3 regions of the Peribacillus sp. JNUCC41 genome follow, and region 3 is predicted to be linked to each of the others. Evidence: riboswitches for the same ligand, from Rfam matches in the RefSeq annotation. Region 3 holds a riboswitch; each other region holds the start of a gene.

Region 1 (10,273 bases), 2.3 Mb from region 3:
AATAAGATGCATTGCCAAGTGAACTTGAATAAGGGGTTTGGGTAATGAGATGGAGTATTTTTATTATATAATGATAATGACAAAAGGAGGATGTATAGATGGTATATAATTCGGCAGCAGAACTTTGTGAAGGGTTTGGGTATCCGCCCGTTCACGTTAAATTGACGATAGAGATCGTCGATAAGAGATTGGGACCTGTAACGGCGGAAGCAGAGATTGCCATCAAGCCTGTTAAGTCAAAGGAATATCTAGAAGTATTGGTGGAAGAATTGGAATCGGAGCATATCTTTGCTGATGAAAATGGCAGTATCTATGGCAGCTTCGGCATCGATCAAAGTATCCAGATATATGATGAAGTCTTGGCTACAATTCCGTTCGAAGAGTTAATAGGAAAGGAAAATTGGAAAGAGACAATTGCGGAATCAATCACTGTGGATAAGCTAAAGGAACAACTGGGGAAATCCCTCAATGATTATCAATTCAGTGATTTGAGCGGGAAATATAAATTCAGGAAAAGATGTACGATAACGGAACTTCAATTCATAGAATAAACCAAAACTGGAGAAGGCGAAATGCTTTCTCTTTTTTCAATGCCATTATAATCAAATGCTGATAGTGACACAATCCGTAAGAGTTTTTAAACATACACAATGTCAAGAAGAGATCAGTAAGGTTTTTTATGGTTGCAACATACATTTTTTTATGGTTTTACATAGGGTAATATATTGATAAGGACTTTTACAAGAAAACGAAATGTATATTTTAAAAGGTAAAAAGGAGAATATATGAAAATTGGTTTGGTACGGCATTTTAAGGTGGCACATGAATTTCCCACTGGGAGACCTGTTACGGCGGATGATATGAGGCAATGGTTTGAGGATTATGATGCAGCGGATATCATTTACGGTACGACTTTATTTGGTGTGGAGGAATGGCAGGAATGTTATTGCAGTGATATGTCGAGAGCTGTCAAGACAGCCGAACATATCTATCCAGGTACGGTTCATCGGATGGAGGAGCTGCGGGAAATACCTTCCCCTCCACTTAAAGGAAAGGTTAAGCTGCCGTTCATCCTTTGGGCCATCTGGATCCGCTGCTGCTCGGTAATCAACAAGCAGACAAGGGCGGAAATTAAGATCGCTGAGCAAAGGATCAATAAAGTATTGGATGAGGTCTTAGCAAAAGGGGACAGGGATGTTCTGATCGTGAGTCATGCCGCCCTCATGGTATATATGAGGAAAGAGCTGATACGACGGGGGTTCACAGGTCCAAAGTTCAAGATTGCCAGTAATGGAAAGCTTTATGTATTTGAAAGATGATAAAGGGAATATATTAGGTTTCCCATCAGGAAGGGAAGGTCATTTTTGCTTATTTTAAGAAAGAGGAAGGCATTTGCCGAATAGTTATTCTTTTTTTATTGGTTGTGGTTTATTATTGTAATAGTGTAATTTTTGCGAATTCAATAATAGGGAAAGAGGGGTGGACATTTTGCTGAAGGCAGTTTTTTTTGATTTAGATGATACATTACTTTGGGATCAGAAAAGTGTAAAAGAGACTTTTGTGGCCACATGCGAAGTGGCTAAGGAGAAATATGACCTGAATGTAGACGAGTTTGAAGAGGCTGTGCGAAAGGAAGCACGTGAGCTTTATTCTTCTTACGATACATATGCATTCACTCAAATGATCGGAATCAACCCATTTGAGGGATTATGGGGAAACTTTCAGGATGATCATGATGAATTCCGGAAGATGGCCGGGATTGCACCGGCTTATCGGAAAGAAGCGTGGACGAGAGGTTTGAAGGCATTAGGGATCGATGATCCGGAATTTGGGCTTGAACTGGCAGAACGATTCCCGGCCGAGAGACGCAAAAAGCCATTTATCTATGAAGAGTCCTTCCGTGTTCTCGATGAATTAAAAGGGAAGTACAAATTGCTATTGCTTACGAATGGGTCTCCTGAACTGCAAAATACCAAACTTGAAATTACGCCTGAACTGGTTCCTTATTTCGACCAAATCGTGATTTCAGGCGCTTTTGGACGGGGTAAACCAGATGCCTCCATTTTTGAGCATGCTTTGGAAATCATGGAGCTTGATAAGGATGAAGTATTGATGGTCGGAGATAATTTAATGACCGATATCCTTGGAGCATCACGGGTAGGCATAAAGTCAGTTTGGATAAATCGCCATGATAAGGAACGGAATGAAGTGATTCCAACCTATGAAATCAAGCATTTGGAGGAGCTTTACCCAATTCTTGAGAGCTTGGGGAATTAATTAATGGCCCTCTCCAAATAACAGATTTTGGAGAGTTGTAATGAAAATATTAGGTCTTTCAAATTATTTACAGAATGAAAAGGGTGATATATAGTTACCCTGTAATCAATTAAATTATTCAGACTAGGGGTGTCCAATAAAAGTTGGGCTGAGAGAGAAGCGCTTAAGCTTCTTAACCCTCAGGACCTGATCTGGTTCATACCAGCGTGGGGAAGTTAGAATCTACTAAACAATGACATTTCAATTGGTCATTTCTGTAGTCATACTAACGTTAGCCGGGTCTTAAATATGAGATCTGGCTTTTTCGTGCGAAATGGATTGGATTTTGTCCTTTTTAAATGAACTTAAAAAGGAGAAATGAAATCATGATGAGTAATTCTGTAAATGACATGAACGTTTCAATTATGTCCAGTTTTGCCGGGAGTAAAAAAGTGTATGCTGAAGGATCTAGACCCGATATTAAAGTACCTATGCGTGAAATTAAGCTAAGTCCGACTACAGGGTCATTCGGCGAAGAAGAGAATCCGCCTTTACGAGTTTATGACACAAGCGGTTTTTATACGGATTCAGATTATCCCATTGATATTCGTAAAGGTCTGGCCCCGATTAGACGAAGCTGGGTTCTGGAACGGGAAGATGTTGAAGAGTATGATGGCCGTGAAATAAAGCCCGAAGATAACGGGTATAAAAAAGTTGAGTCACAATCCAATGCCGAAGTTTTTCCGGGATTGAAAAGAAAACCATTGCGTGCAGTGAAAGGGCAAAACGTAACCCAGCTCCATTATGCCCGTAAAGGTATCATCACTCCAGAAATGGAGTTCATTTCGATCAGGGAAAATGTGGCCCCTGAGTTTGTAAGAGAAGAGGTAGCTAGCGGGCGGGCTATCATTCCAGCAAATATTAACCATCCTGAAAGTGAGCCCATGATCATCGGACGTAATTTTCATGTGAAAATAAATGCGAATATTGGGAATTCGGCTGTCAGTTCATCGATCGAAGCTGAAGTGGAGAAAATGACTTGGGCTACACGATGGGGTGCAGATAATATAATGGATCTTTCCACAGGAAAGAATATTCACACGACCCGGGAATGGATTATCAGAAATTCACCTGTTCCAGTTGGGACGGTTCCGATATATCAAGCATTGGAAAAAGTGAATGGAGTCGCGGAGGATTTAAATTGGGAAGTTTTCCGGGATACATTAATCGAGCAGGCTGAGCAAGGTGTCGATTACTTCACCATACACGCTGGTGTCCTTTTGCGATACATCCCCATGACAGCCAAGCGAGTTACGGGAATCGTTTCCCGAGGGGGCTCCATCATGGCACAATGGTGCTTGGCCCACCACCAAGAAAGTTTCCTCTATACTCACTTTGAAGAGATTTGTGAAATCATGAAGGCGTATGATGTCTCTTTCTCATTAGGTGACGGCCTTCGTCCTGGATCCATTGCAGATGCAAACGATGAGGCACAATTTGCTGAATTGGAAACACTTGGGGAACTGACGAAGATTGCTTGGAAGCACGATGTTCAAGTCATGGTGGAGGGCCCTGGTCACGTTCCGATGCATTTGATTAAAGAAAATATGGATAAGCAGCTGGAAGTCTGTCAAGAAGCGCCATTCTATACTCTGGGACCATTGACAACGGATATAGCTCCTGGATACGATCATATCACTTCTGCGATTGGTGCTGCCATGATTGGATGGTTTGGAACTGCCATGCTTTGTTATGTGACACCGAAGGAGCATTTGGGACTTCCGAATAAAGAGGATGTTCGGGTAGGGGTCATAACTTATAAAATTGCGGCCCATGCAGCTGACCTTGCTAAAGGCCATCCGCATGCAAGAAAACGGGATGATGCCCTTTCGAAGGCTAGATTCGAATTTCGTTGGAGAGATCAATTCAATCTTTCCCTCGATCCTGAAAGGGCGGTCGAATATCATGATGAAACTCTACCTGCTGAAGGTGCCAAAACAGCCCATTTCTGTTCAATGTGCGGCCCGAAATTCTGCAGTATGAGAATCTCCCAGGACATCCGTGATCTGGCAAAGGAAAAGGGTCTGGGTTTTGAGTCGGTAATCGATGAAGGGCTTAAAGAAAAAGCGAATGAATTCAGGAAAACGGACGGGGAAATCTATCAATGATTCCGACGAGAGGGAGAATTCGATGAATCGGGTAATCCAGATAAAAGTTGAAATGAAACAGTTGGAAAATCAATTGGAACAGCTGAAAAGAGAGCTGGACATTTTTCGGGAGAATTGTAATCATGAATTTGTAAACGATGATTATAGTCAGCAGTGTACAAAGTGCCACTTAATCGAAAGTCTGCAATGGTAGTGATGCCTTAATTGTCCTTTCATTATCTAATCCCCTTAATCATGTTGGACATTCGATCACAAAACATGATTAAGGGAATCTTTCATTACTATTTACATACTTGTTTTATTAATATGAAGAGGAGGGGGGACAAGCCAGCCTTTTTCCTTATTCAATCTTAGGAAGTCAGCACCCAATGCAGCTTTATTCGTATGGAATTGCGCAAACATCTGTGCAATATCTTCGCGGATGCATTGACCCATCATTTGGCTGCAAGCAACTAATCCTGCATTAATATCGATTGATACTGAAGCAGAGATTTCAGGATCTTGAAGACGTGCCCCGACGGGGAATATCCTCCAAGTTAGCTTTAGGCCTTTCAGGTGGTGAGGGAGGCAGTCCTACATTATTTTCTTTTAATAATGATTCAAGTTGGTCATGTTCCTGTTTCCCTTGATTGATCACTTCAACAAGCAATTTATGCAGGTCCTTGTCGCCAGCATAGTTTGATGACAGGCAATCAACCCTTTTGTAGTTGTTAGAAATGCCCATGTCCCAAATACCTCGCCGTAATGCATAGGCTCATCTTTCGGATTTCCGCTTAAAATTCCCATAACCATCCTCATTGAAATTCATTAACGGGTTTAAGTTACCCTGAATTTATCCAAGCATGCATCGTTGCTGTTTGGGAAATGCTAGAGGGATTTTACTCCTTTCTTGATAACATTCATCACAGAGCATTTCATTTCTATCCATGTCAGTAACTTGAAACGTCCTGGCATGGATTTTTTTTCTTCCGTTTCATCAGTACAATAGAAGTATTTATGTGTCATTAGAAATCCTCCCATTGAAATAAATGTGTTTATAGTTTAAAACGTCACGTTTTTATTATACAGAAAACATGTCTGCAGCTTAATTAGTCTTCTTGGAAGAGTTTAGATTGAATAATCCAGTTGGGGTTCAACATACTAAACTTGTTCGCATCATTGATAAAACGAGGAGGGAAATACAATGCAAAACCAATATCAACAAGGTCAAGTACACCAGAACATGCAAACGGGGGCAATTCCCCCACAAATGAATCACGGTGGTCACGAAGTATTCGATGTACATGAAGTGTTGTCGGGAACGATTGGTACTTTAAACACGTATACTCTTTTGCGTCAGCATGTCAAGGATCAGGAATTACTTGACATCCTGGATCGTCAATATCAGTTCATCCAAGATGAATATAATATTTCATTGGAGTGCTTCCAAACGGGCCAGGATCCTTCTAAACGGACTCAGAGCTACAAAATGAATCAAGATAACGATTTTATATATGGATTGACACCAACGCAGCCAAAGAAACCTTTGCAATCCGTCTCGGAAATTACGGATGAATGCATTTCAGGCTTGATGCTTGGAGCTGTCAAGTCTGCAGCATCCATGAAAGCGATGGCAGCGCTTGAAATAACGAATCCGGTGGTTCGCCGCGTATTTGCAGATTCCGTTCCGAACTGCATTGAAATGGCATATGAGATTTCGATATATCAAAACAAACATCATTACTACCAAGTTCCACAGCTTGCACAGCAGGATATGCAACAAATGTTGAATTCGTATGCACCTGCACAAGGAATTAACAACAACATGAGTCATTAAAAGCATTTGTTAAGAACATAAAAAAGGGATAGGACTAACTCTCCTATCCCTTTTTTATCATTGTTTCATCTGATTTATTTCCTGGATGCTTTCCTGGACGAGGGTTACAGCCTGACTCATGGTGGCTCCTCCGCCAAATGCTGCGGTCACGCCAATGGCTTCAAGAATTTCTTGTTCGGAACAGCCTTGATCAAGACATCCTTTTGTATGATAGATAATACAGTATTCATCTTGAGAATATAAGCTTATTCCTAGTGCGATAAGCTGTTTTTCTTTCTGGGATAATTGACCTTCTTTAAAGCACTCTTCCGTAAATGAATTGAATTTCTCTGCGAGATCAGGCATTTTATGCGTAAAGACACCGATTCCAGCTTTATAATCACGAAGAGCATTTTCAGTAGAATTATTAGCTTCGAATTCCATTTTCCATTCAGCTCCATCCTAAATTTTTTTTATCAAAAATTAGTATGAGCTAAATGCTGGATGAATAAACAGAAACATGGAGTTTACCTAAGTAATCATGGAACCGTCCTTCCTACAAGGCAAGTGAACCCTTAGGCCGGGTGGCTTTGAACCATTGATAGCAAAGGATGCAGATAAGTGCAACGTCAATGGCATCACCGGCATAGTACATTAGCATTCCTCCATTTTCCGCTTGTTCCTTGGTGACTCCGGTTGGAGGGTGGGCAAAAACATATTTAGAAAGGATATCATGGCCGGCTAGTGAAATTGTAAATACGATAGCTCGAAACATGAAGCTGAACCTGTGTGGCGCAGGGTCCATATAGATCATGGACGCAGTGAATAGATAGCCGGCTATGAACACGTGAAAATGCACCAAGGCATGTAGAAGAGAATTTTGATGCATCAACCCATATAACCCAGTCGTATAAAGTATCCAGAGTCCCCCAATATTAAGCGCGGAAGCAGTGATTGGATGACTTAAAATTCGCAGCGGCCAACTTTTCAACAACTTTGAAAGGAGTCTTGCTGATTGTACATCAAGTGTTCGCAGTGCAAGAGTTATAGGTGCAGCAAGCACGAGTAGGATGGGTGCAATCATTCCAAGCAATAAATGACCAACCATGTGCGCGGTGAAGTCCAGATGCCCCCGATTGGCCATGGGGCCTATAACTGCAAAGGCTGCACAAATGGTGCCAAGAATCCAAAAGAAAGTACGGTATAAGGACCATTTTTTATAGCGGCGGTTCGAAAATACGACAGCTGCGATATAAATAATTATAACAAGTGAGAAAAGAATCAATAAAATCGGTTCAATACCAGTTCCATTTTCATGAATATGTCCATTACTGTCCATTGCGGCCGTCTTCTTTCATTTTAAGTAAGCTGCTTCTTGTTTGAATGACAAAGCTAATGCCGATCAGTATCATGATTGCGGCTGCAATGTTCCAGATCAAGTCGTATGGGAGAATATCGACATTGTAACGGATTTGATGGAGACGCATTAGCTTGTGCTGGATGGTCCCATCATATAACTGAAAAGCACCTGCCCCAAGCAAAACTCCTCCTATCCACCTTTTCAGCCATAATCCCTTTCGGCGGCGAAGGTCAGCGAACATGAACAGAGACCCGACCGTTGCGAACCAGCTTAGGGCATGAAATAAACCATCCGAGACAAGTCCGATGCTGGATGAGGACTTGTCATAGAAATGATGCCAATGTAATAGTTGATGAAAGATGGCCTCATCGATGAATGCCACCAATCCGATCCCGAATAGAAAACCGGACCATAGATTACGAGCGGAATAAGTATATCGTAATTCTGAAATGGATTGATTTTTTTGATTTCGGGGCCTGAAATCCATTTTTCATCCTCCTTTTAAGTTTCTTTATAATGTGGTTGGTTTTCCTATATATGGTTCTTCTACTGTACCCTGTATTGTAAAGTTATAGACAGGTATATGGATCTTTTTAAAGCTTATTATAGATCCAAATAATCCTTGGATTTTTAGTTCAATGTTCATTGTTGATTGCATGTAAATTTTTTCAAATTATTGTTCGTTATAGCTGGATCCATGTTTCAAGCATGGGCAGGCGGGTAATAAAAACCTAGAAAGTCAACTATTAAAAAAAGGAGGAGTTCATATGTTTCGTCATCAAAAAGAATTGCAATTTGAAGTTAAGGTAGAGCGGCCAGATCCGATGCTTGCACGACAAATTCAGGAAGTGTTAGGTGGACAGTTTGGGGAAATGACTGTCATGATGCAATATCTTTTTCAGGGCTTTAACTGCCGTGGAGAAGAAAAATACAAAGATATGCTAATGGATATTGGTACAGAGGAAATTGGACATGTAGAGATGCTTTGTTCGCTCATTAGTCAATTACTTGATGGCGCTTCTCCGGAAGATCAGTCAGAAGCTGCAAAAGATCCTGCCACAGCAGCGATCATGGGTGGAATTAATCCCCAACATTTGCTCGTAAGCGGACTTGGCGGACTGCCAACCAACTCAAATGGGGTGCCTTGGAACGGATCTTATATTGTAGCGAGCGGAAATCTATTAGCGGACATGCGATCGAATCTCCATGCTGAAAGCCAAGGACGCCTTCAAGTGGCCCGCTTATACCATATGACCAAAGATGAAGGGGTACGTGCTACCTTCCGTAAAATGTTAGCCCGTGATCGTTATCACCAATATCAATGGATGGCGGCCATTGCAGAACTTGAAGAAAAAAATGGCGTTGTCGTTCCGGCGTCATTCCCACCGGAAGCGGAAATGGAATCTCAACCGGAAGCGTACGAATTCTGGAACTTGTCAGAAGGTAATGAATCAGGAGAAGGCCTTTGGGCAACAGGAAGCGCCCCAGATGGTACGGGGGATTTTGTTTATGTTGCTGAACCAGTTGCAAAGGGGCAGATTCCTAACCCTAAGGTTCCGGCGGCACAATTGCATCATGACCTGGATAGAAGTCAATCACTTAATAAAAGGTAATGGAAACTTTTCAAAAGAGGCTCGATGGCCCCTAAAGGGACATCGGTTTTTTTATGTTTACAAAATCTGATTATTTGCCTGTGGGTATGTTTTGGAGTAGCATAGTGTTCATCTTCAAGACAACTTTATTAAAGGATGGTCACTACTTTAAATAGTAAGAAGTGGGACAAATGAAAGCAGTAGGTGCGGAAAAATTACTATTTAAAGATCTTTCCAAGCCCACCCCGGAAAAGGTCGAATATTAATTAAGGTGAAAGTTTTTGCGATAAATAGAACGGATATTATTTCACGAGAAGGGAAATCCGGTTATATGGCCAATCTAATATTGGTGAATGAAGGGTCTTGGGAAGTGGTGGTAAGGGAAAAGGTGGGGCTAATGGCAGATTGATTGGAGAATGAAATATGGACAAAGTATAATGAATATATACAGAGTCAAGATACTCTTCGTCGGTATCTGTCTAAGGGGGAATCTTAATGAATGAACTGAATGCATTATTCAGGAAAAGAATAGGGCTCCAGGAAGATGTGAAACTGACATTTGAGAAATTAGATGAAATGCTGGAAAAGACAGCGAAAACCATTCCTTTTGAAAACTTATCGATCATGGCATCCCATTTGAGTGATATTAATAAATCGAATATCATGAACAAGGTCCTCGTGAGGAATGAGGGTGGATTATGCTATGAATTGAATGCAGCCCTTTATTTTTTCCTGAAGGAAAATGACTTTGATGTATTCTTGGTACGGGGTGTCATCTATAATCAGGGGTGGATGACCATAGGAAGGACCCATGTCACCATTCTATTGAACCATGAGGGGAGAACCTATTTGATCGATACGGGTTTTGGCGGGAATCTGCCTTTAAAACCAGTTCCGTTGAACGGGGAAACGGTCGTTTCCCAAAATGGTGAATTCAGGATAAAAAAAGAAAGTACCGACCATGGAGATCATATCCTTGAATTGAAATTGAAACATAAAGATCGCGATTGGAGAATAGGGTATGCTTTTGATTCTTCAAAACCAGTAGGAAATGTAGCGGAACTTAATGAGGTCCAAACGATCATCAGGGAAAATCCCCAAT
Region 2 (10,273 bases), 1.6 Mb from region 3:
CCTCATGTATGGATAATTCTATGTCCGGTACGTTGGATGAAGTTGTAGGCAATGCTGAAAAATCCGCCATTCAGCGAGCATTGAAAGATTCGGAAGGGGATCGTTCTTTAGCAGCTCAAAAGCTGAAAATTCATGTTGCTAGTTTATATAGGAAAATTGCCAAATACAAATTGAAATAGCTGTATCATCCAATGAAATGTAATCAGGGTAACCATTAGGGCACACTTATAAAGTGTGTATTTTTTTTGAGGTTTCGCAAATTTGATTTGCAGAAATGAGAAAAATGCAAACATGCGAAAGGTTTTGGAAACTATAGCCAAAATTGTAGCGGATTCAAGTTGGCACACAACTTGCAATAATAGTTTGTCATGTAAGAGGTTTCATGTTTCGTAGAATGTTCTAAATATGGGTTCAGATAAATTAGTAATTAATCAAGGGGGTAATGATGTGCTGAATTTTTCTTTTACGGAAGAGCAAGATTATTTTCGTAAAATATTGAAAGAATTTGCGAAGGAAGAGTTGCTTCCACATTATACAAAATGGGATCGCGAAGAGATTACTCCAAAACACTTGTGGAAAAAGCTGGGTGATCTTGGCGTGAATGGCCTTCGGATTCCAGTGGAATATGGCGGAAGCGGTGCGGATTGTGTGACAACGGGGATAGCTGCTGAGGAGATAGGTCGTGGTGATTTCAACCTTACTTACGCGGTGATGTTGAATGCATTAATCGGTGAAATTATCAATAATCACGCTAGCGAGGAACTGAAAAAGGAGTGGCTTCCCCAAATTTCAAGCGGTGAAAAAATTGTTGGCATTGCCATTACGGAGCCTTCCGCCGGTACGGATGCGGGCGGAATTAAAACAACAGCTGTACATAAAGGAAATAAGTATGTGCTTAATGGAGAAAAGTCTGGAATAAGTGTTGCTATGTGTGGAGATGCATTTGTTTTATTTGCAAAGACGGAACCTGAATGGGGAAATCGTGGGATAAGTGCTTTCATGGTACCTGCCGATATTCCGGGTGTTGAATGTAGAGGGTACACGGACATGGGGAATATCCCCATTGGAAGAGGTTCGATATATTTAACAGATGTCGAGATTCCGGAAGAGTATATGATCGGTCTTCAAAATAAAGGGTTTTCCCAAGTGATGAATGGGTTTGATTTAAGTCGGCTGTTAATAGGCCTTCAATGTGTGGGCACCGCTTCACAAAGTATTGATGAAACCATCGAATATGTGAAAATCAGGCATTCATTTGGTAAACCGTTGGCGACATATCAAGGGGTCTCCTTCCCCATTGTGACCCACCATACCCAATTAGAACTGGTGAAGTGGCAAGCTTACCGAGGCCTTTGGCTTCGTGACCAAGGGCTGAATCATAGTAAAGAATCGGCTTCCGTTAAGTGGTTAGGTCCTAAATATAGTGTAGAAGCTATCCATGAATGTTTACTGCTGAATGGTCATTATGCTTATACGAAGGAAATGCCTCTTGAGCAACGCTTGCGTGATGTGATTGGGTTGGAAATTGGTGATGGCACTGCTCAAGCCAATATGATGGTCATTGCAAAGGACATTATAGGAAAGGAGTTCCGTTCTCATTAATCCAATGGATTGGTATTTTTGCATTCTGCTGAAACGGAAACTATTACGAAGAAACTGAAATTATTCACAGTCGTATTGGGTACCGATTAAGTTCGTAATTAACAGTGAAATGATGGGATACAAGGCAAATCACTAAGATAATGAAGGGAATGAAAACGATGGAATTAACAGATATAATCTATGAAAAAAATGGTGGGATTGCAAAGATAACAATGAACAGACCTAAAGTTTATAACGCTTTTCGTGCCAGAACCATTCAGGAATTAATTTGGGCTTTCCGGGACGCTTGGGATGATAATCGTGTTGGTATCGTGATTCTGACGGGAGCAGGTGAGAAGGCATTTTGTGTAGGTGGAGATCAAAAAGAAAAGGGAGAGGAAGGAGGATATAATCATTCAGGTGGTTTAGGGGGCGGAATGGGACTGGAAATCGAAACGCTGCACCAAACGATCCGAAACATTCCTAAGCCGGTCATTGCAGCGGTTAATGGGTTTGCCATCGGAGGCGGGCATGTCCTGCATGTCATTTGTGACCTAACCATTGCATCTGACACGGCAAAATTTGGCCAGAGTGGGCCAAAGGTCGGTAGTTATGATGCAGGTTTTGGTTCAGCTTATCTAGCACGAATTGTCGGAGAAAAGAAAGCAAGGGAAATCTGGTATTTATGTGAACAATACTCTGCACAAGAAGCAAAAGAAATGGGACTTGTGAACAAAATCGTTGCTTCGGAACAATTGCAAGAGGCAGCAGAGGAATGGGCAAGAAAGATCCTTGATAAGAGTCCTACTGCGCTAAAAATGCTCAAATATTCCTTTAATGCAGATAGTGCCAACATTCAAGGGATTTCTCAACTATCGATGGGCAGTTTGGCAATGTTTTACAATACAAAAGAATCGGAAGAAGGAAAAAACGCCTTCCTAGAAAAGAGGCCTGTAGATTTTAAAAAATTCAGAGGTTGATGAGGGGGATGAAAACTGGTGAAATTGGAGACGATTTTGACTCAGGAATATGTGGGGGAATTTAAAGGCGTTTGGCCAAATCGTACCATCTTGGATTATTTGAATGATGCTATAGTAAAGCATCCAGATAAGGTGGCGATTATCGATAAAAAAAGTAGTTTTACTTACAAGCAGCTTGGTAAGTTGGTCGATCGGATCGCTTTGGGTCTCTTGCATATAGGATTGGGTAAGGGGGATGTTGTCTCTTTTCAACTGCCTAACTGGAATGAATTTATAATCTTGCATTATGCTGTTACAAGAATCGGTGCCATTAGCAATCCATTGATACCAATTTATCGAGATAGGGAAATTGGCTATATGGTTGGGATGGCAGAATCTAAAATGATTGTTGTACCAGAGTATTTCCGTGGGTTTTATTACCCTGACATGATTGAAAGACTAAGTCATCAATGGCCATCAATGAAACATATATACGTGATGGGTGACAGTGCGCCGAATGGGATGAAACTGTTCTCCTCTTTATTTGAGGAACCTTGGGAAGACCGGATGGATTCAGCTATTTTGGATGAAATCACACTTGACCCCAATGATGTGACTGAAATTATCTTTACCTCGGGAACCACAGGAAGTCCAAAAGGAGTTATGCATACCCATAATACTCTTTGTATATCAACGAATTATTGGATTGACCGCTTACATTTAACATCCGATGATGTTCTTTTCATGGCGTCAACGTTCGCCCATCAAACAGGTTTTGGTTATGGAGTTAGGCTCCCTACACATATTGGAGGTACGGGAGTCTATCAAGACATTTGGAATCCGAGAGAGTTTATTGAATGGGTAGAGAGGGAAAAGATAACGTTTACGGCCGGAGCTACTCCTTATCTGCAAGATACGGTCCAAATGGAGGGGATAGAAAGGTATGACCTTAATTCGCTACGAGTCTTCGTAGCTTTAGGTGCCCCGATTCCCAGGCATTTAGTAAAGGAAGCCATGGAAAAAGTCCCGTTCAAGATATTGTCAGGGTGGGGTCAAACGGAAGATGGCTTGGTAACCTTGACGAGACTTGAAGATCCAGAAGAAAAACTGACGAATACCGACGGAATTCCGTTTCCGGGAATGGAACTAAAGGTCGTAGATTTTGAAGGGGAGGTGTGTGCCCCGAATATAGAAGGCTCTTTATTAGTAAGGGGTCCGGCTCTTTTTGTCGGCTATTTTAAACGGATCGATGATACTTTAGCTGAATTTAGTGACGGATGGTTCATTACCGGTGATCGAGCATTCATTGATGAAGAAGGATATATTCGAATTTCTGGAAGAAACAAAGACATTATCATACGTGGCGGTGAAAATATTCCAGTCGCTTATGTAGAAAATGTATTGTATGAACACCCGGATATTTCTAGCGCTCAGGTTATTGCAGTTCCAGATTTCCGACTTCAGGAAAAAGCATGTGCATGTATCAGCATGAAAACGGGGAAGAGCCCGATCACGATGGATTCTATGCAGGAATTTCTCTCGCAAAAGGGTTTGGCCAAACAATATTGGCCTGAATTTCTTGAAATTATGGACGACTTTCCTCGTACGGCAAGCGGGAAAATCCAGAAATTCCGGCTCCGGGAAATGATAAATGAAAAGTTAGTCGACAAGATATAAGCAGTTTAAATAAAACCATATTGACTAAATGGTGAAAGTGGAGGGAAATATATGAATAAAAGAATCGCATTTATTACCGGTGCCGGAAGCGGAATTGGCAGAGAGATTGCAAAAAAATTGGCTTCTCGCAATTTTAACATCATCGTGGCTGATATAAATCATAAAAATGCTGAGGAAACGGTTTCTTTAATCGAAAATTCGGGTTTTGGAGCCAGAGCGGTCCATTGTGATGTAACGAAATTAGAAAGTGTTAAAAAAGCCGTTGAAGAAACAGTGAATCATTATCATAAAATAGATATATTGGTTAATAACGCAGGCTGGGATAAGGTGGAACCTTTTTTAAAAAGTGATCCTAGCACTTGGAAAAGGATTATCGATATTAATTTACTTGGCCAGATCCATACTTGCAAGGAAATTTTACCGCTCATGATTGAAAATGGTTACGGAAAGGTAGTAAATATTGCATCTGATGCAGCTAGAGTAGGATCAAGTGGAGAGGCAGTTTATTCGGCTGCTAAGGGAGGGGTGATTGCCTTCACAAAAACGATAGCAAGAGAAATGGCACGTCACAAACTCAACATCAATTGTATTGCGCCAGGTCCTGCAGATACGCCCCTATTTCAAGAAATAGGCTCATATAATGAAGGTATAGCAGGTGCCTTGGAAAAAGCGATTCCATTTCGCCGGCTAGCTCAACCAGAGGACATTGCCAGTGCTGTTGCCTATTTCGTTTCGGAAGATGCAGGGTATATTACGGGTCAAACTCTTTCCGTAAATGGTGGATTAACAATGGTTTAAAAATCAATATAGTTGGGTGGTTATGCAAGATTGAAAGGCTAGTAAACTTAAAGCATTAGGTTGAAAACTTTTTCTAATATGTTTGACAATTGGGTTTATCGTGTTAATATAAAGGCAAATGGAAATTAAATATACAATTTGTACCACTAGGGGTGCTTTAATGGTAAAAGTTTATTTTACCGCAGAAGCTGAGATTAAAGTATGACTTTAAGACCCTTAGAACCTGATCTGGTTTATACCAGCGTAGGGAAGTGGGGTCTGGAACGATACGATTCTGTATTTTTTCAAGCACAACCACTTTCTTTACGTTTAAGAAAGTGGTTTTTTGTTTGCAAAAAAAGGGGTGATAAAAGGCTTTTTCTGTAAGATTCATTGAAAAATACAATTTGGAGGTAAGGGACATGAAGTTTTCAGAGGAAATCCGTCGGGAAGTTGATCACATTTGGGAAGCTAGTTTTAATCACCCGTTTGTTGCAGGAATAGGAGATGGCACATTGCCATTGGAATGTTTTCGTTTTTATGTCATGCAAGATGCCTATTATTTATCTCATTTTGCCAGGGTTCAAGCTTTAGGGGCAGTCAAAGCTACAGATTTACATACAACAAGCAGGCTTGCCGGCCATGCACAAGGAACATATGAAGCGGAGTTGAAACTTCATGAGAATTTTTCTGAGAGATTAGGCATCACAAAAGAAGAAAGGGAAAATTTCAAACCCGCCCCGACTGCTTATGCTTATACTTCCCATATGTATCGTGCAGCTTATTCGGGACATTTAGGTGATGTTATTGCAGCCATCTTGCCGTGTTACTGGCTGTATTATGAAATAGGTGAAAAGCTGCAAGGTTGCATACCCGAAGAGCCGATTTATCAAGAATGGATAGCGGCGTACGGAGGAGAGTGGTTCCGCACTTTGGTGGAAGAACAAATTGCGAGGCTGGATGAGATTGCTGAAAAAGTAACGGACGAAGATAAGGAGAGAATGAAAGAGCACTTTATCCTGAGCAGCCAATATGAATACTCATTTTGGGAAATGGCTTATCGTTTAGAGAGATGGCCTGTGCACCAGGAAACACTGGAAGTATAAAGGAGAATGAAATAATGAAAAAAGGATTGAAATTAACGGATATATTAGTCACGATCGTGATTTCGGTAGCATTTGGAATCGTTTATATCCTTTGGGGTTCGATTTACTATTCCGTTAAACCATTAGGATTACATCTGGATCAACTTATTTATGGAATGTGGTTTATAGCTGGCCCCGCCGCCTTTTTAATTTTACGGAAACCGGGTGTGGCACTTTTGGCAGAGATTGCTGCAGCTTCCGGGGAATTCTTTCTAGGTTCTCCTTGGGGGCTGACCGTACTGTTATATGGGGTGGTCCAAGGCTTGTTCGCGGAACTGGTGTTCATGGCGTTCAAATATAAAAAATTCAATATGTCGGTGGCCGTTTTAGCTGCGGTAGCTTCCTGCCTTGCATCCGTACTAATGGATTTTGCATATGGGGAAATTGGTGCGCTTTCCACTTGGAATCTATCTTTATTCATGATAGCGAGGTTTGTGGGTTCCATTTTCTTTGCAGGTGTGACTGCCTATTATCTAGTTAAAGTCCTGGAAGCGACAGGAGTAACTAATCTTGTTCGTCCGGTTTCAAATAAAGATTATGCAGAACTGGATCAAAATTAGGTTGGGTGCCATGGAACCAATCATTTCTGTAGAGAAGTTAAGAATGAAATATCCCGGTGATGAATCTTTGATTTTCAAGGACCTATCCTTATCGTTTGATAAAGGAGAAAAGGTACTATTGTTGGGACCATCAGGATGTGGTAAGTCCACTCTTTTGCAAGTGTTAAGCGGATTGATTCCGAATTCCATCGAAGTCCCGATGAAAGTTGAAGAAATGAAAGGCCCTTCTTCATGGGGGTATGTTTTTCAAGACCCTGATAGTCAGTTTTGCATGCCATTTGCCGATGAGGAAATCGCCTTCGTCCTTGAGAATCTTTCCGTCCCTAAAGATGAAATGAAAGGGAAAATCCAAAATCATCTCCGTAAAGTAGGATTGAACCTAGGCCATACAAGTATAGAAACATTGTCAGGCGGGATGAAACAGCGTCTGGCAATCGCTTCAGTATTGGCCCTTGAACCAGAAGTGATATTTTTGGATGAACCAACCGCCATGCTTGATCCGGAAGGAACAAAGGAAATCTGGGACTTGTTGAAGGAAGTTGGTCGAGACAAAACGGTTATAATCGTCGAGCATAAAATTGACCATGTTTTAGAATTCATCGATCGAATCGTGCTTTTTAATGATGACGGTCAAATCATGGCCGATGGTCCAAGAGACTCCATTCTTTCACGATATAAATATGAAATGAAAGAATATGGAATATGGTTTCCAGGTGTTTGGGATGAATATGTAAATGAGCATGAACCCATTCGTGAACACCAATTTACAGATGGTTCACTCCTTATGCATGTGCAAGGATTTAGCGGTTTTCGGAATAAAGAGGAAAAAATCAAGATTAAAGAGCTGAAGGTTCATTCAGGGGAATGGATTGTAATCAGGGGAGAAAATGGCGCGGGAAAGAGCACTCTTTTGCATGCACTGATGCAGTTCATAAAAACGGATGGTAAGTATGAATTAATGGGGACCCCCATTAAAAGAGTGAAAAGCCCAACGGAGGATATGACGTTTGTCTTTCAAAATCCTGAGTTTCAGTTCGTTGCAAATACTGTATATGAAGAGATTGCCTATTCATTGCGGTTTGACAAACGGCCTCAACAAGAAATAGATGAGAGGGTCCGCACATTGCTTAAAGTGTTCGGCCTTATGGCACATCGGGATAAACATCCGTTTCAATTATCAATGGGTCAAAAGCGCCGCCTAAGCGTAGCTGCTTCAATCGTAATAGATAAAAAAATCATTCTCCTTGATGAGCCGACCTTTGGCCAAGATTCGAAAAATACCTTTGCATTACTGGAATGGTTTGAGGAATATCGAAGGCGCGGAATAACAGTGGTCATGGTAACTCATGACGATCATATTTCAAAAAACTTTGCAACCAGGATCTGGACGGTTAAGGACGGAAACGTAATAAGTGATGAAAACATCGCGCAGGCCGGATTTTTGGAGACTGAAGTTTTATCACTTTAAAAGGAGTGTCATGTAGATGAATGTTTCAAATACAGAAACATGGCTCCATAGAATTAATCCAAGCCTTAAACTTGGTGTACTGATCGTGTTATGCATCGTGGCGTTATTCATTCATGACCTGAATTATATGATGAATATCACCATTGGCGTATTACTTTTATTTTTGTTTTTTACCGGGCATTCGATAAAACGAATCTTACTTTTATCGATTCCCTTTTGTTTCATTTTTATATCCACCTCTTCCGCAATGATATTATTCGGGCAAGGGAAGACGCTCTGGTTTGAGTGGGGCCTAATATCGATAACGGAAGAAAGTTTCATGAGGGGAATACTTGTGGGCTTTCGAGCTTTGTTCTTTGCGGCCCTTGGTTTAACGTTTTCCTTAACGACAAGGCCAGTGAACTTGTTTTATTCGTTAATGCAGCAAGTGAAGCTTAAACCGAAGTATGCCTATAGTTTCATGGCGGCATTAAGGCTGATTCCCATCATGATGGAGGAGTTCCAAACGATACGAAACGCGATGAAGGTACGCGGTTTCGAAAGGGGAAAAGGGCTAAGATCGGTATATTTTAAGATGAAAGCCTATTCCATCCCGTTGTTATCCGGAAGCATAAGACGTGCTCACCGAATCGCGGTTGCGATGGAGGCAAAGCGATTTACAGACACTCGGGATCGAACATACTATTATGAATTTGGGTTTTCAAAAAAGGATCATGGTTTCATTTTGTATTTTATCATCCTGCTGTTGGCCGGCTTTTATCTATCGATTCAATTCCCGTTAGTATCTATTTGATTTTATGAGATTGTAATTTTACTAGTTAGGGGTTCTTAGTATGAATGCACATGAATTGCATATTATTTCTACTGGGAAACAGCCAATTGAAAAGTTTGTCGAGATCGCTTCAAACATTCAGGAACATGTTGATTTCTTTTATCTAAGGGAAAAGCAAATGAGTGCATCGGAACTCTATCGAGCAGTGACCCTATTACATGATAATAAGATTCCGCTTTCTAAGATCGTCATTAATGACCGGATGGATGTAGCCTGGGTACACAAAGTATTTGGTGTGCAATTGGCTTTTCATAGTTTAGATGCGGGAGTCGTAAAAGGAGCTTTTCCAGGGATGAATATTGGCTGTTCGATCCATTCCATGGATGAAGCGAAAGCCGCATTCAGCAAAGGAGCCAATTACGCGATTTATGGACATGTTTTTGAAACGGATTCAAAAATCGGACTTCCTCCTAAGGGAGTTAAGGAGCTTCATGCAATCACAAGAAATGTCAATATTCCGATAATTGCGATAGGCGGGATAACACCTTTCAATTGCCAAGTCGTGCTGGATGCGGGGGCGCGCGGAATTGCCGTCATGTCAGGTGTGCTTGAAGCCGAAAACCCGGTTAGAGCCGTTAAAGAATATTCGAAGTCTTTGGGAAAGGAGACATTAGATGAATTCCATATATGATGCAATCATTGTCGGGGGAGGAGTAATAGGTGGATCCATTGCTTTTCAATTAGCCAAACGAGGCAAAAAGGTCCTTTTATTGGAAAAAGATAGACTCGCCAGTAAAGCATCCAGTGCTGCAGCCGGGATGTTAGGGGCACAATCCGAGTTGGATGCTGATAACCCGCTTTTTACATTGGCAAGCCGAAGCAGAGGGATGTTTCCTGCACTGGCGGAAGAATTAAAAGACATAAGTGGAATAGACATCGAATTAGTGAACAAGGGCATGTTTAAGGTGGCGCTAACGAACGATCAGGTAGCAGAGTTGAAGAACATGATCAGAGTCCAGCAAGATGCGGGACTTGAGGCTGAATGGCTATCGACTGCCGAAATGAGGAAAACGGAACCGCTTCTATCGGATGAGATTAAGGGGGCCATGTTCATTCCGAAGGATGGACAAGTTTCTGCCACTAGGCTTTCGCTCGCATTTACTGAATCTGCAGCTGCCCTTGGTGTAGACATAAAGGAATTCGTTCATGTCTCCGATTTAGTTACGGAAAACGGATGTGTGACGGGAGTGGTCACGAACATAGGTGGATTTTCAAGTGAAAATGTCATCGTGGCAGGTGGGGCTTGGAGTGCTTTCCTCCTTGAAAAATCAGGG
Region 3 (10,273 bases):
CTGACGGGCGTTTAAATGGTTTATTTAAAGAAAGTCAAGCGCAGAACTTTATTTTAGACAGACTTCCCGGGATTGATCAAGAGTATATCGAAAACGCGCTCACAGAGGCCATAGAAGACGCATATAAGCTAGGTTTGACAGGGGGGCATACCGAAGACCTTTATTATTACAATGGCTTCATGCCGGCATATCAGGCGTTTAAATCGGTTATCGAGGACCGGGGAATGGCCTTTCGCGCCAATTTGCTCGTCCATCACAAAGCGTTTGAAGAAATGCTGGCAGCAGGCGGCGGCTATCAGAAAGGTACGCGATATATCAAATTTGACAGCATGAAGATATTTACCGACGGCTCCTTGGGCGGCCGCACAGCTCTGTTGAGCGAGCCTTATGTAGATCAAAAGGATACGAATGGAGTCGCGATATTCACTGAAAACGAGCTTCAGGAATGGGTGAAAAAAGCAAGGGATGCCGGAATGCCGATTGCTGTACATGCGATTGGCGATCTCGCTTTTGAATACGTCCTGAATGCAGTAGAAGCCCTCCCGCCAATAAAGGGGCAGAGGGACCGGCTCATCCATGCGCAGATTGTCCGGCCGGAGCTGTTGGAGCGGGCGGCAAAACTGCCGGTAATCTTTGATATCCAGCCGGGTTTCGTCCCTTCCGATTTTCCGTGGGTGGAAGAAAAGGTTCCAGCCGATCTACTGGAATCCTCCTATGCCTGGAAAACCTATTTGAATTTGGGCATCATTTGTGCGGGAGGGTCGGATGCACCCATTGAACCATTAAATCCAATTTTGGGCATTCATGCAGCTATCACAAGGAAGAAAATCAACAGTGAGGACCCGACCGTATATGGCTTGGGCGAAAGGCTTTCCGTATACGAGGCTTTCTCACTGTATACAAAAGGGAGTGCTGCAGCAATCGGCCAGGAAAAGCGCCGCGGTGTGATCAATGAAGGGTACGATGCCGATTTTACCGTATTTAATCTGGATGTTTTTGCTGTGGCGCCGGATGATCTCCTACAAGCAGAGGCGGTCATGACGGTCATCGATGACAAAATCATGTATGATAAAAAATAACAGTTGCAAAAAAAGAAATGGAAATACAAAATTATTAGATGGAATTAGATAAAGGAATGTAAATGGAAAGAAGGCTTGTTATGAAAGTGGATGAACAAAGAGAAGGGGCAATCTATGCAGCCCTTTCTTACATGATGTGGGGAGTCGTGCCGATTTACTGGAAGTTCCTTCAGGGAGTCGGTGCAACAGAAATTTTAGCTCAGAGGGTATTATGGTCTTTCGTGTTCATGCTGGTTTTATTGATGTTCATGAAAAAATGGCAAGCGTTTCTTGATTATGTCAAAAACATAATGGGAAATCCCAAACTCTTTACGGCATTACTAACGGCGTCACTGCTTGTTACAGCTAATTGGGGAGTGTTCATCTGGGCCGTTAACTCAGGACGGATCCTCGACACGAGCCTTGGATATTATATCAATCCGCTAGTCAGTGTACTATTGGGAGTGATAGTCTTAAAAGAAAAACTGAGCCGGGCCCAAATCATTTCATTCCTGCTTGCAGGAATCGGAGTCTTGATCCTTGGCATTCATTTCGGCACCATCCCGTGGATCTCTCTTGTTTTGGCCATGACGTTCGGATTATACGGTCTGGCAAAAAAAATGATCAAGGCCGAATCGGCGATCGGGCTGACGCTCGAAACGATGATGGTAACGCCTCTTGCCCTGGGTTACCTGATATACTTGATGAACCAATCAGAAATGCAATTCTTTACAGAGGGAAGTACAAGCTTGCTGTTGGTGGGCGGCGGGATTGTCACGGCATTGCCTCTTTTATATTTTGCGAAAGGGGCGGAGAAGATCCCGTTATCGATGCTTGGCATTTTTCAGTATATCGCTCCGACCTTATCTTTATTGATCGGGGTATTCGTCTATCATGAAAGTTTTACCAAAGCACACCTTTTAGCCTTTTTGTTCATATGGTCAGCCTTGGCTGTTTATACATTATCCATAACGAAATGGGGTCAGGCAAGTGCCCGCAGGTTCAAAGGCAAAGGGAATATTGGTGCGTGAATAACAAAAAATGCTCGGAGATTTCTCTCCAAGCATTTTTTTATGCCGGTTAGGAGAAAATGCCCGGGTCATGAAAGGTAAAAACTCGAACCTATTTCTGATACAATACAATTGGAAAGGCTGACAGGACTGTAATCGGACTTTGCACGGGGGATATTTTGTTGGAATTGACTATAGAAGGAACTATCCAGGAAAATGATATGATCTGTCAGGAATGCCGATATGGTGGCGAACGGCTTTCTATTGCTATTTAATTCATCGATGATTCCCTGTGAACTGGTAATCCCGATCCCATGGCCATATAAGAGGTCTTTTCCTAATAATATGGCATTTTCACCTTGCCATTCAGGAGTTGCCAGGTCGTGCTCAGGGTTTTTGAAGTAAAGGCAATCACCTGGTAAATAATCCCTTCCTTTATGAACAATGAGTTCCATATTTTGTGGAGGGTGCCAGTCATATAAAACTAGGTTTGAAAAAAGGTCGTCGAAATTCCTAGGGCCGATCAAATCCAAAATGGCCTTTAAAAAAGTGACGACTATTGCAGTCCCGCATTCAAAAGCATAAAGCCCTCCATTTATGAAAATATCAACGAGTGCAGCATGAGGGAGAACCCCTGGCTGAAGGGTAAAGGTGCCATCCTTTGAAAGGTGCCAATATTGTTGATTGGATGCCGATTCTTCAAGTGTGGAAAATTCTGCATTACTTTTATCCAACGCAATAGCTGCCGCAATGACCCGGTTCCTCAGTTGTATCTCGAAATTAAACATTCTAAAGTTCCGATATTCAAAAATGTTGGAATCCTCCGCCAGCAATTGGACGATTTCAAGTGATTTCGCAGATACTATTCCTGGTTGGATTTGACTGACATCTAACCGTTTGTGATTAATCTTTATCATGATCATATCCACCTTTTACTTATGAAATGAACGGTTTATAAAACCGGTAAACAAAAATGTTTACATATAATGCTCATTATATGAATGCAAGCTTTGAATTGACTATTTGGAACGTGACAGCTGAGAATGATTGGAATGAAAAGAGGCAGAATTTTTTTTGCTTTTATTCCAAAAGATGTTTTGCTAGAAATCCTAGAGTGCAGGAATACCTCTCCGATTAGCGAGAAGAAGCAAATTAGTATTCCTTTTTCCCCATGAATTGATATAATGAGAGAGAAAAGTTCATATGTACGAGAAATGTAGGGGGGCCAGTACTGCTGGCTGAGATTGCATCCTTTAGATGCTGACTCTTTGAACCTGATCTGGATGATGCCAGCGGAGGGAACATATTATTACTGACTTTCTGTTTTGTATGTTAACGTCCGAATCCATCTTCGGGCGTTTTTTGCTTTTTCATCCAGTATTTGAATAAACCCTGGAGCCCCATTATGGTTCCGGCATATGGATCTTATATGATGTGTAGGAGGATAATGACTTGAATAAATTCTTGCCACTGTTAACTTCGTTGTTCCTTTTGGCTGGATGCGGTGCAGGCGGAACTAATGAAAAAGAAGAAGCATCTAAAAATGAAGGAAATGAAAAATTAAAAAAAGTATCGGTCGTGCTCGATTGGACACCTAATACAAACCATACAGGATTGTATGTAGCCAAGGAAAAAGGTTATTTTAAAGAACAAGGTCTTGATGTGGAAATCATCATGCCAGGTGAAGCCGGGGCTGATAAGCTTGTCGCTTCAGGGAAATCTGAATTTGGCGTGAGTTACCAGGAGGGCATAACGCAGGCCCGCGTGCAGGGCGTGCCGATTGTTTCGGTAGCTGCCGTCATCCAGCATAATACCTCGGGATTCGCTTCACCTGAGGCAAAGAACATTAAAACTCCCAAGGATTTTGAAGGGAAAACGTATGGTGGCTGGGGGTCTCCGGTTGAAAAGGCCATCATTGATTCACTCATGAAAAAAGAAAATGCGGATGTAAATAAAGTGGATATAGTCAATACAGGAGACACGGATTTTTTCACTTCGGTTAAAAGGGATATAGATTTTGCCTGGATTTATTATGGATGGACAGGGATTGAGGCTGAATTGCGAAATGAAAAGCTTAATATGGTTTACTTAACCGAATACTCTGATAAGCTTGATTACTATACGCCTGTATTGACTACGAATGAAAAGATGATAAAAGAAGATCCGGAGACTGTTAAAGCATTCGTACATGCAGCTTCGAAAGGGTACCAGTTTGCGATCAAGAATCCTGATGATGCAGCGGACATGTTAATTAAATCTGCACCGGATCTTGATGCAAAACTAGTGAAGAAAAGCCAGGAGTGGCTGGCAGACAAGTATCAGGATGATGCTCCGCGATGGGGTGAGCAAAAGCTTGCAATTTGGAAGAATTACAGTGATTGGATGACTGAAAATAAGCTTCTTGAAGGTGATTTCAATCCTGAAAAGGCATTTACAAATGAATTTTTACCAAAATAGGAGGAAATACAATGGCCAACTCATTAATTAGCATACAGATCATTCCTAAAGGGGAAAATGTCATCCCCATGGTCGATGAAGCAATCAAGATCATTGAAGAATCAGGTGTCAAGTATGAGGTTCACCCGCTTGAAACGACAATGGAGGGTGAGCTTTCCGAACTTTTTGCCGTGATAGAAAAAATGAATGTAAGAATGATTGAAATAGGATCGCCGAATGTCATTTCCCAAGTGAAAATATTATATCAGCCAAGCGGGATAACGATGGATACGTTAACGGAGAAATATAGGGCATGAACGGAAGGGGAATTTGGAAGAAGGGGGCTCCCTTCTTTCTTTTATTATTGTTGCTGATAGTATGGGAGTCAGTGACAGTTTTATTGAAAGTCGAAGAATGGCTGTTTCCCGCTCCATCGGCCATTTTCATTGAAGGAATTGAGTCGTCCAGCAATCTATACGGACACCTTATATCCACAACCGAGCTTGCGTTGTCGGGTTTTTTTATTGGAAGCTGCATCGGCTTATTGATCGCGGCAATCTTACGCCTATTTCCAGGTGTGAAGGATGCGGTTTATCCTCTGCTCATACTATCACAAAATATACCCATCATTGTTCTGGCGCCGCTCTTGGTGATCTGGTTTGGCTTTGGCATGCTGCCTAAGTTAATCGTGATATCGCTTGTATGTTTTTTTCCGGTTGCGGTTGCATCATTGGATGGTTTACGCCAGACACCGTACGAACTTAAGCATTATTTCAAGATGATGGGAGCGGGAAAAAGCCAGTTATTTTGGAAGCTGGAACTTCCTCACTCGATTCCGTTCATTTTCTCCGGCCTGAAAATTTCGGCCACCTATAGTGTAATGGGTGCGGTTATTTCGGAATGGCTTGGAGCAAAATCGGGGATTGGTGTTTATATGACTCTCGCTTCCTCTGCGTTCAGGACAGATCGGGTGTTTGTTGCCATTTTCATCATCATGGGAATGAGCCTGATCTTTTTTGGAATCATCACCGTCCTGGAGAAATACTTAGTTTCTTGGAAGAGAAAGGAGGGGAAAAGGGATGAATCTGGAAATTAAAGATGTCTCCTATTCTTTCGATGGTAAACAGAATATATTGGAGAATATGAATTTCCATGTGGATGAAGGGGAATTTGTCACGATCCTTGGGCCATCAGGCAGCGGTAAAAGTACATTGTTCCACTTGATCGGCGGCATTTTGAAGCCGGATCAGGGAATCATTTCACTGGGTGCCAAAAAGATAAACGGCTTAAAGGGCCATATCAGCTATATGCCTCAGCAGCCTTCCCTTTTACCTTGGAGGACGGTAGTGGAAAATGTTTTGCTTGGAAGTGAACTTGCTGGGATCAGAGATAAAGAAAAGGCAAAAGCCCTATTGATGAAAGCCGGATTAGAAGAGTACGAGAAAGCATATCCGCATGAATTATCTGGAGGCATGAAGCAAAGGGCCGCATTCATCCGGAGTATCTTAAGTCCACAGGACTTGATGTGCCTGGACGAACCCTTTTCTGCCTTGGATGAACTGACAAGATTGCAAATGCAAAAATGGCTATTGTCGGTTTGGGAAGAAAATCGGAGGTCGGTGCTATTTGTTACACATAGCATAGATGAAGCAGTTTTCCTTTCAGATAGAATCTATGTGTTATCAGCAAAACCGGCTGCTGTCATCAAAGAAGTGGAAATTCCATTTCCAAGGCCAAGAAGTGAAGAACAGCTTCTTAGTGATGAGTTTTTTCATTTGAAGAGAGACTTATATGCAGCGCTGAAGCCAACTATTTCTACTTAAGGGAGGCGATTAAACTTGAGGATCATCGACAGTCATATCCATTTGGACAGGTATGACGTTGTTAAGCGGAAGCAGATTCTGACTGACATGGAAAAGGTTCATATGGAATCCTTACTGTCTGTTTCCATGAATTTGGCTTCTTCGATTAATAATTATCAGCTCTCACTGAAGGATTCACGAATAAAGCCTGCCTTTGGTTTTCATCCTGAGCAGCCCCTCCCAAGTGATGAAGAAGTGAACGAACTTTTGAACTGGATGCGGGAACATCATCAAGATATGGTTGCCATAGGTGAGGTTGGGCTGCCCTATTATTTAAGGCAGGAAAATCCCGATATTGATAAGTCAGCGTATATAGCGATACTGGAGAGGTTCCTGACCTTAGCTAAAGAGGTTGAAAAGCCGGTTATCCTCCATGCCGTACATGACGATGCACCCATCGTTTGCGACCTTTTGGATAAGCATCAAATCACAAAGGCACACTTTCATTGGTTTAAAGGCGATATCCGGACAGTCGAAAGAATGGCCGAAAAGGACTATCGCATTTCGATTACTCCTGATGTTTGTTATGAGAGGGAAATACAGGTATTGGTTTCGGAATACCCACTTAAGCTGATGATGATTGAAACGGATGGACCATGGCCGTTTGAAGGGGTTTTCAATGGGAAATGGACCCATCCCGGCATGATGCATGACAGTGTGCGCCAGATTGCTTCGATTAAAGGATTGCCGATTGAGGATGTCTATGAAATCCTTTATCAAAATACGAAAGATTTTTATCATATTTAAAGGTACCGGTTACCATACCCGGTACCTTTTTTAGTTCATAGAAAGGTCCTTTTAACCTTTTCCCAAAAGGAATTGTCTTTTAATTTAACGGTCTTGATGACTTTACCGCTTAACCGGACCTTTACTTTTTCGACATGATTGATACTTAGTGCTTCATTGTCCATTCCGATGATCGGATAGCTTGGTCCGTTTTCTTCAAGGTGGACGGTCAACGTCTTATCACCGCTTAAAATAAATGAGGAACCTAGGGTCCGATAGGTATTATTATTGACGGAAGCAAGCTCGCTCACTTGAAAGCAAGGGAGGAGGGGATCGACAACAGATCCATTGACCGATTTATTATAGGCGGTGCTTCCAGTCGGAGTCGCAATGATGATTCCGTCCCCGCGAAAAGTTTCAAAATGGAGTTGATCGATGAAAATATCCATGATGAACGTTTTGGTGATGGAAGACCGGATACTGAGTTCATTAAGGGCATAAAAGGAGGGTTGATCGTCCAATTGGATAGCGATGGTTGGGTATTTACGGACCTCGATTTGCTCTTTTGTCATGGCATCGATCATTTTATCACTGTCTTCCAAGTGGAAATCGCAATACATATTCAAGTTACCTGTGGTGGAAATGCCCGCATATAAACAGTCATCCCTGAATCCGGTTTTCCGGGCTGCCTGCAGGAATGTGCCGTCATCACCGATGCTTACGATGATGTTTGCTTTCGTGAAATCCTGGATGACTTCATACGAATGTTGATTAGCCAAGTCCGACAAGTATTCTACCTTGCTAATCATCTCTGCATTCGGTGCATGGAAAAAATAAATATTCCTTCGAGTGTTCATCATGTTCCCCCCTAGTATGTATGGTGATGAAAGGGCTTTCTTTATCCTGTTTACGATAAATGCAATTTGTGCATAATGGACCAATGCATTTCCAATTTGAGGATTCTTTGCTACAATTTTATATGTCTTAGTTTATCATGGAATGAAACATTTTTGTCATTAGTTCGTATGGTAAGAAGGATACATATATTTAAGGGGGAAAACAGATGAATGGAAAGCGTTGGGCGGCACTTGGAATCGCAGCCGTTTTATTTTTTGTCTCTATTGCTGTTGGGGCGGCTACGACTCTATTTACAGCGGATACGGAAAATATCATTGATGAATTATTTGCTTCCGAAAGTGCATTTAACGAGGAAGTCATAGAAGGTGATGATTTCTCAAATGTTATTGCCGTATTTGATGTAGAGGGCACGATTCAAGATACAGGAGAAGCCTCATTACTTAGTTCAGCAACATATAATCACCGGGCCTTCATGGATAAGCTGAAGATGGCAGAGGAAAATGATGATATCAAAGGAATCATCCTTCGGGTGAATTCTCCAGGCGGCGGTGTCGTCGAAAGTGCAGAGATCTATGACAAGATCCTAGATATCAAGAAAGTGAAAAAACCTGTTTATGTTTCCATGGGATCAATGGCGGCTTCAGGCGGATATTATATTTCTGCACCAGCCGATAAGATTTATGCTAGCCCGGAAACGATGACGGGTTCACTAGGCGTCATCATGCATGGGTATAATTACGAGAAGCTGGCCAAGAAGTATGGTGTCGAGTTCGAAACCATCAAAAGCGGACCACACAAAGATATAATGAGTCCAACCAGGGAAATGACTGGGGAAGAACGAGAAATACTGCAGAACATGATTAATAATTCTTATGATCAATTTGTAAAAGTCATTGCAGACGGACGCGGAATGACAGAGAAGGAAGTAAGGGAAATTGCCGATGGACGCATTTATGATGGGCGTCAGGCTAAAGAAAACCATCTAATCGATGATTTCGGTCATTTGGATGATGTAATTGCCGCAATGAAAACGGATATCGGTAAAAAGGATGCTCAAGTTATCCGTTATACAGATGAGGCAGGTTTCGGTTCATTATTCAGTATGGGTGCGCAAAAAATGTTGGGAAATGATGTGGAAACGGCAGTCTTGACAAAAATCCTTTCCTCTTCAAATTCTCCACGCTTAATGTATTTGTATGCGGAATAGGGGGGCTGAAGGATGACGGAACGAAATGAAAACAATGAACAAATCGCTTCATCCAATCTAATGGCAGATCAAGAGGTTCCCGTTCAGCAGGAATTTACACCAGCCAGTAAGACTGTGGATGATGACGGAGTCAAGAAAGTGCATTTTGCTGGTTTTTGGATGAGGTTTTGGGCCTATTTAGCAGATTTATTGGTTATCGGAAGTTTGAACCGGATTTTGATTCATCCGATCTTCAAGTTTTATGAAGGGACAGATGACCTCTGGTTTTCCGCAGAGGGCTTCTTAACGGGGGTCGTATTCTTCCTATATTTTGTTTTAATGACCAAATTCTTGAACCAGACCCTTGGCAAGATGATTTTTGGACTGAAAGTCGTTGCATTGAAGGAAGAGAAAAAAACCATTTCATGGGGGACGATATTGTTCAGGGAGCTGATTGGCCGCTATATTTCAAAAGTCACATGGATTGGCTATCTCTTGGCAGGCCTTTTACCGAAAAAGCAGGCTTTGCATGATGTCTTTGCAGACACGGGCGTTGTGTTGATCAGAAGATGATTCTTCCATTCATAAATCTGTAAGAGCGGAATTTTCGCTTTTGCAGGTTTATTTTTTTTGCATATGCCGATAATGATAGGCTGAAGGGGTGTGGGTGCATGAAGTGGCTATTGTTGATTATAGGTATCCTCATATTGGTGCTGCTGATTGTTGTTTTCACTAAAGTAAGAGTGTACATCGACTACAAACGTATCCAAACTAATGATCAAATACATATTAAATTATCAGCTTGGCATGGGCTTTTTCACTATACATTCAAGGTTCCGGTCATCAAAATGGAAGATGATTCTGCAGCTATAGTAGTAAAGGAAGAGCAAGAAATGAACGGAAATACCAAAAAGGAAGAAAAGAAAAAAATCACAGCAGAAGATTTGCGTGACGGATTCGCAGACAGTCTGGAAATGCTTCAGCATATAATCGGATTTCATGGGATCCTCCGTCAATTCACAGGGAAAGTCCAAGTCAAAAAATTCACCTGGCATAGTATGGTCGGTACTAAAAACGCTGCACACACCGGTGTTTTAACTGGAGCATGCTGGGCACTTAAAGGTTCGATCATCGGGG

What was found. Region 3 has a riboswitch for thiamine pyrophosphate ahead of JNUCC41_RS01570 (ABC transporter substrate-binding protein). Riboswitches for the same ligand answer to the same signal wherever they lie in the genome.
Region 1: linked by a shared signal. The riboswitch ahead of thiC (phosphomethylpyrimidine synthase ThiC) and the one ahead of JNUCC41_RS01570 (ABC transporter substrate-binding protein) in region 3 are both predicted to bind thiamine pyrophosphate.
Region 2: linked by a shared signal. The riboswitch ahead of tenA (thiaminase II) and the one ahead of JNUCC41_RS01570 (ABC transporter substrate-binding protein) in region 3 are both predicted to bind thiamine pyrophosphate.

The regions. Positions count from the first base shown of each region.
Region 1 is NZ_CP062163.1:2,656,173-2,666,445, forward strand. Features, by position in the region: gene JNUCC41_RS12985 (hypothetical protein) at 99-551, shown strand; gene JNUCC41_RS12990 (histidine phosphatase family protein) at 786-1,319, shown strand; gene JNUCC41_RS12995 (HAD family hydrolase) at 1,489-2,277, shown strand; TPP riboswitch at 2,393-2,507, shown strand; gene thiC (phosphomethylpyrimidine synthase ThiC) at 2,643-4,424, shown strand; gene JNUCC41_RS13005 (hypothetical protein) at 4,447-4,617, shown strand; partial or broken gene JNUCC41_RS13010 (DUF3231 family protein) at 4,710-5,210, opposite strand; gene JNUCC41_RS13015 (hypothetical protein) at 5,292-5,429, opposite strand; gene JNUCC41_RS13020 (spore coat protein) at 5,608-6,240, shown strand; gene JNUCC41_RS13025 (carboxymuconolactone decarboxylase family protein) at 6,298-6,663, opposite strand; gene JNUCC41_RS13030 (cytochrome c oxidase assembly protein) at 6,776-7,558, opposite strand; gene JNUCC41_RS13035 (DUF2243 domain-containing protein) at 7,548-8,066, opposite strand; gene JNUCC41_RS13040 (manganese catalase) at 8,347-9,192, shown strand; gene JNUCC41_RS13045 (arylamine N-acetyltransferase family protein) at 9,667-10,273, shown strand, end outside.
Region 2 is NZ_CP062163.1:4,189,236-4,199,508, forward strand. Features, by position in the region: gene JNUCC41_RS20350 (sigma-54 interaction domain-containing protein) at 1-179, shown strand, start outside; gene JNUCC41_RS20355 (acyl-CoA dehydrogenase family protein) at 448-1,602, shown strand; gene menB (1,4-dihydroxy-2-naphthoyl-CoA synthase) at 1,761-2,561, shown strand; gene JNUCC41_RS20365 (AMP-binding protein) at 2,580-4,217, shown strand; gene JNUCC41_RS20370 (SDR family NAD(P)-dependent oxidoreductase) at 4,269-5,015, shown strand; TPP riboswitch at 5,154-5,282, shown strand; gene tenA (thiaminase II) at 5,417-6,100, shown strand; gene JNUCC41_RS20380 (ECF transporter S component) at 6,115-6,699, shown strand; gene JNUCC41_RS20385 (ABC transporter ATP-binding protein) at 6,710-8,167, shown strand; gene JNUCC41_RS20390 (energy-coupling factor transporter transmembrane component T family protein) at 8,184-8,960, shown strand; gene JNUCC41_RS20395 (thiamine phosphate synthase) at 9,001-9,630, shown strand; gene thiO (glycine oxidase ThiO) at 9,614-10,273, shown strand, end outside.
Region 3 is NZ_CP062163.1:314,917-325,189, reverse strand. Features, by position in the region: gene JNUCC41_RS01585 (amidohydrolase) at 1-1,079, shown strand, start outside; gene rarD (EamA family transporter RarD) at 1,160-2,089, shown strand; gene JNUCC41_RS01575 (protein-glutamine gamma-glutamyltransferase) at 2,158-2,985, opposite strand; TPP riboswitch at 3,277-3,386, shown strand; gene JNUCC41_RS01570 (ABC transporter substrate-binding protein) at 3,521-4,525, shown strand; gene JNUCC41_RS01565 (thiamine-binding protein) at 4,537-4,821, shown strand; gene JNUCC41_RS01560 (ABC transporter permease) at 4,818-5,600, shown strand; gene JNUCC41_RS01555 (ABC transporter ATP-binding protein) at 5,584-6,327, shown strand; gene JNUCC41_RS01550 (TatD family hydrolase) at 6,343-7,113, shown strand; gene JNUCC41_RS01545 (NAD kinase) at 7,149-7,949, opposite strand; gene sppA (signal peptide peptidase SppA) at 8,156-9,157, shown strand; gene JNUCC41_RS01535 (RDD family protein) at 9,170-9,709, shown strand; gene JNUCC41_RS01530 (DUF2953 domain-containing protein) at 9,808-10,273, shown strand, end outside.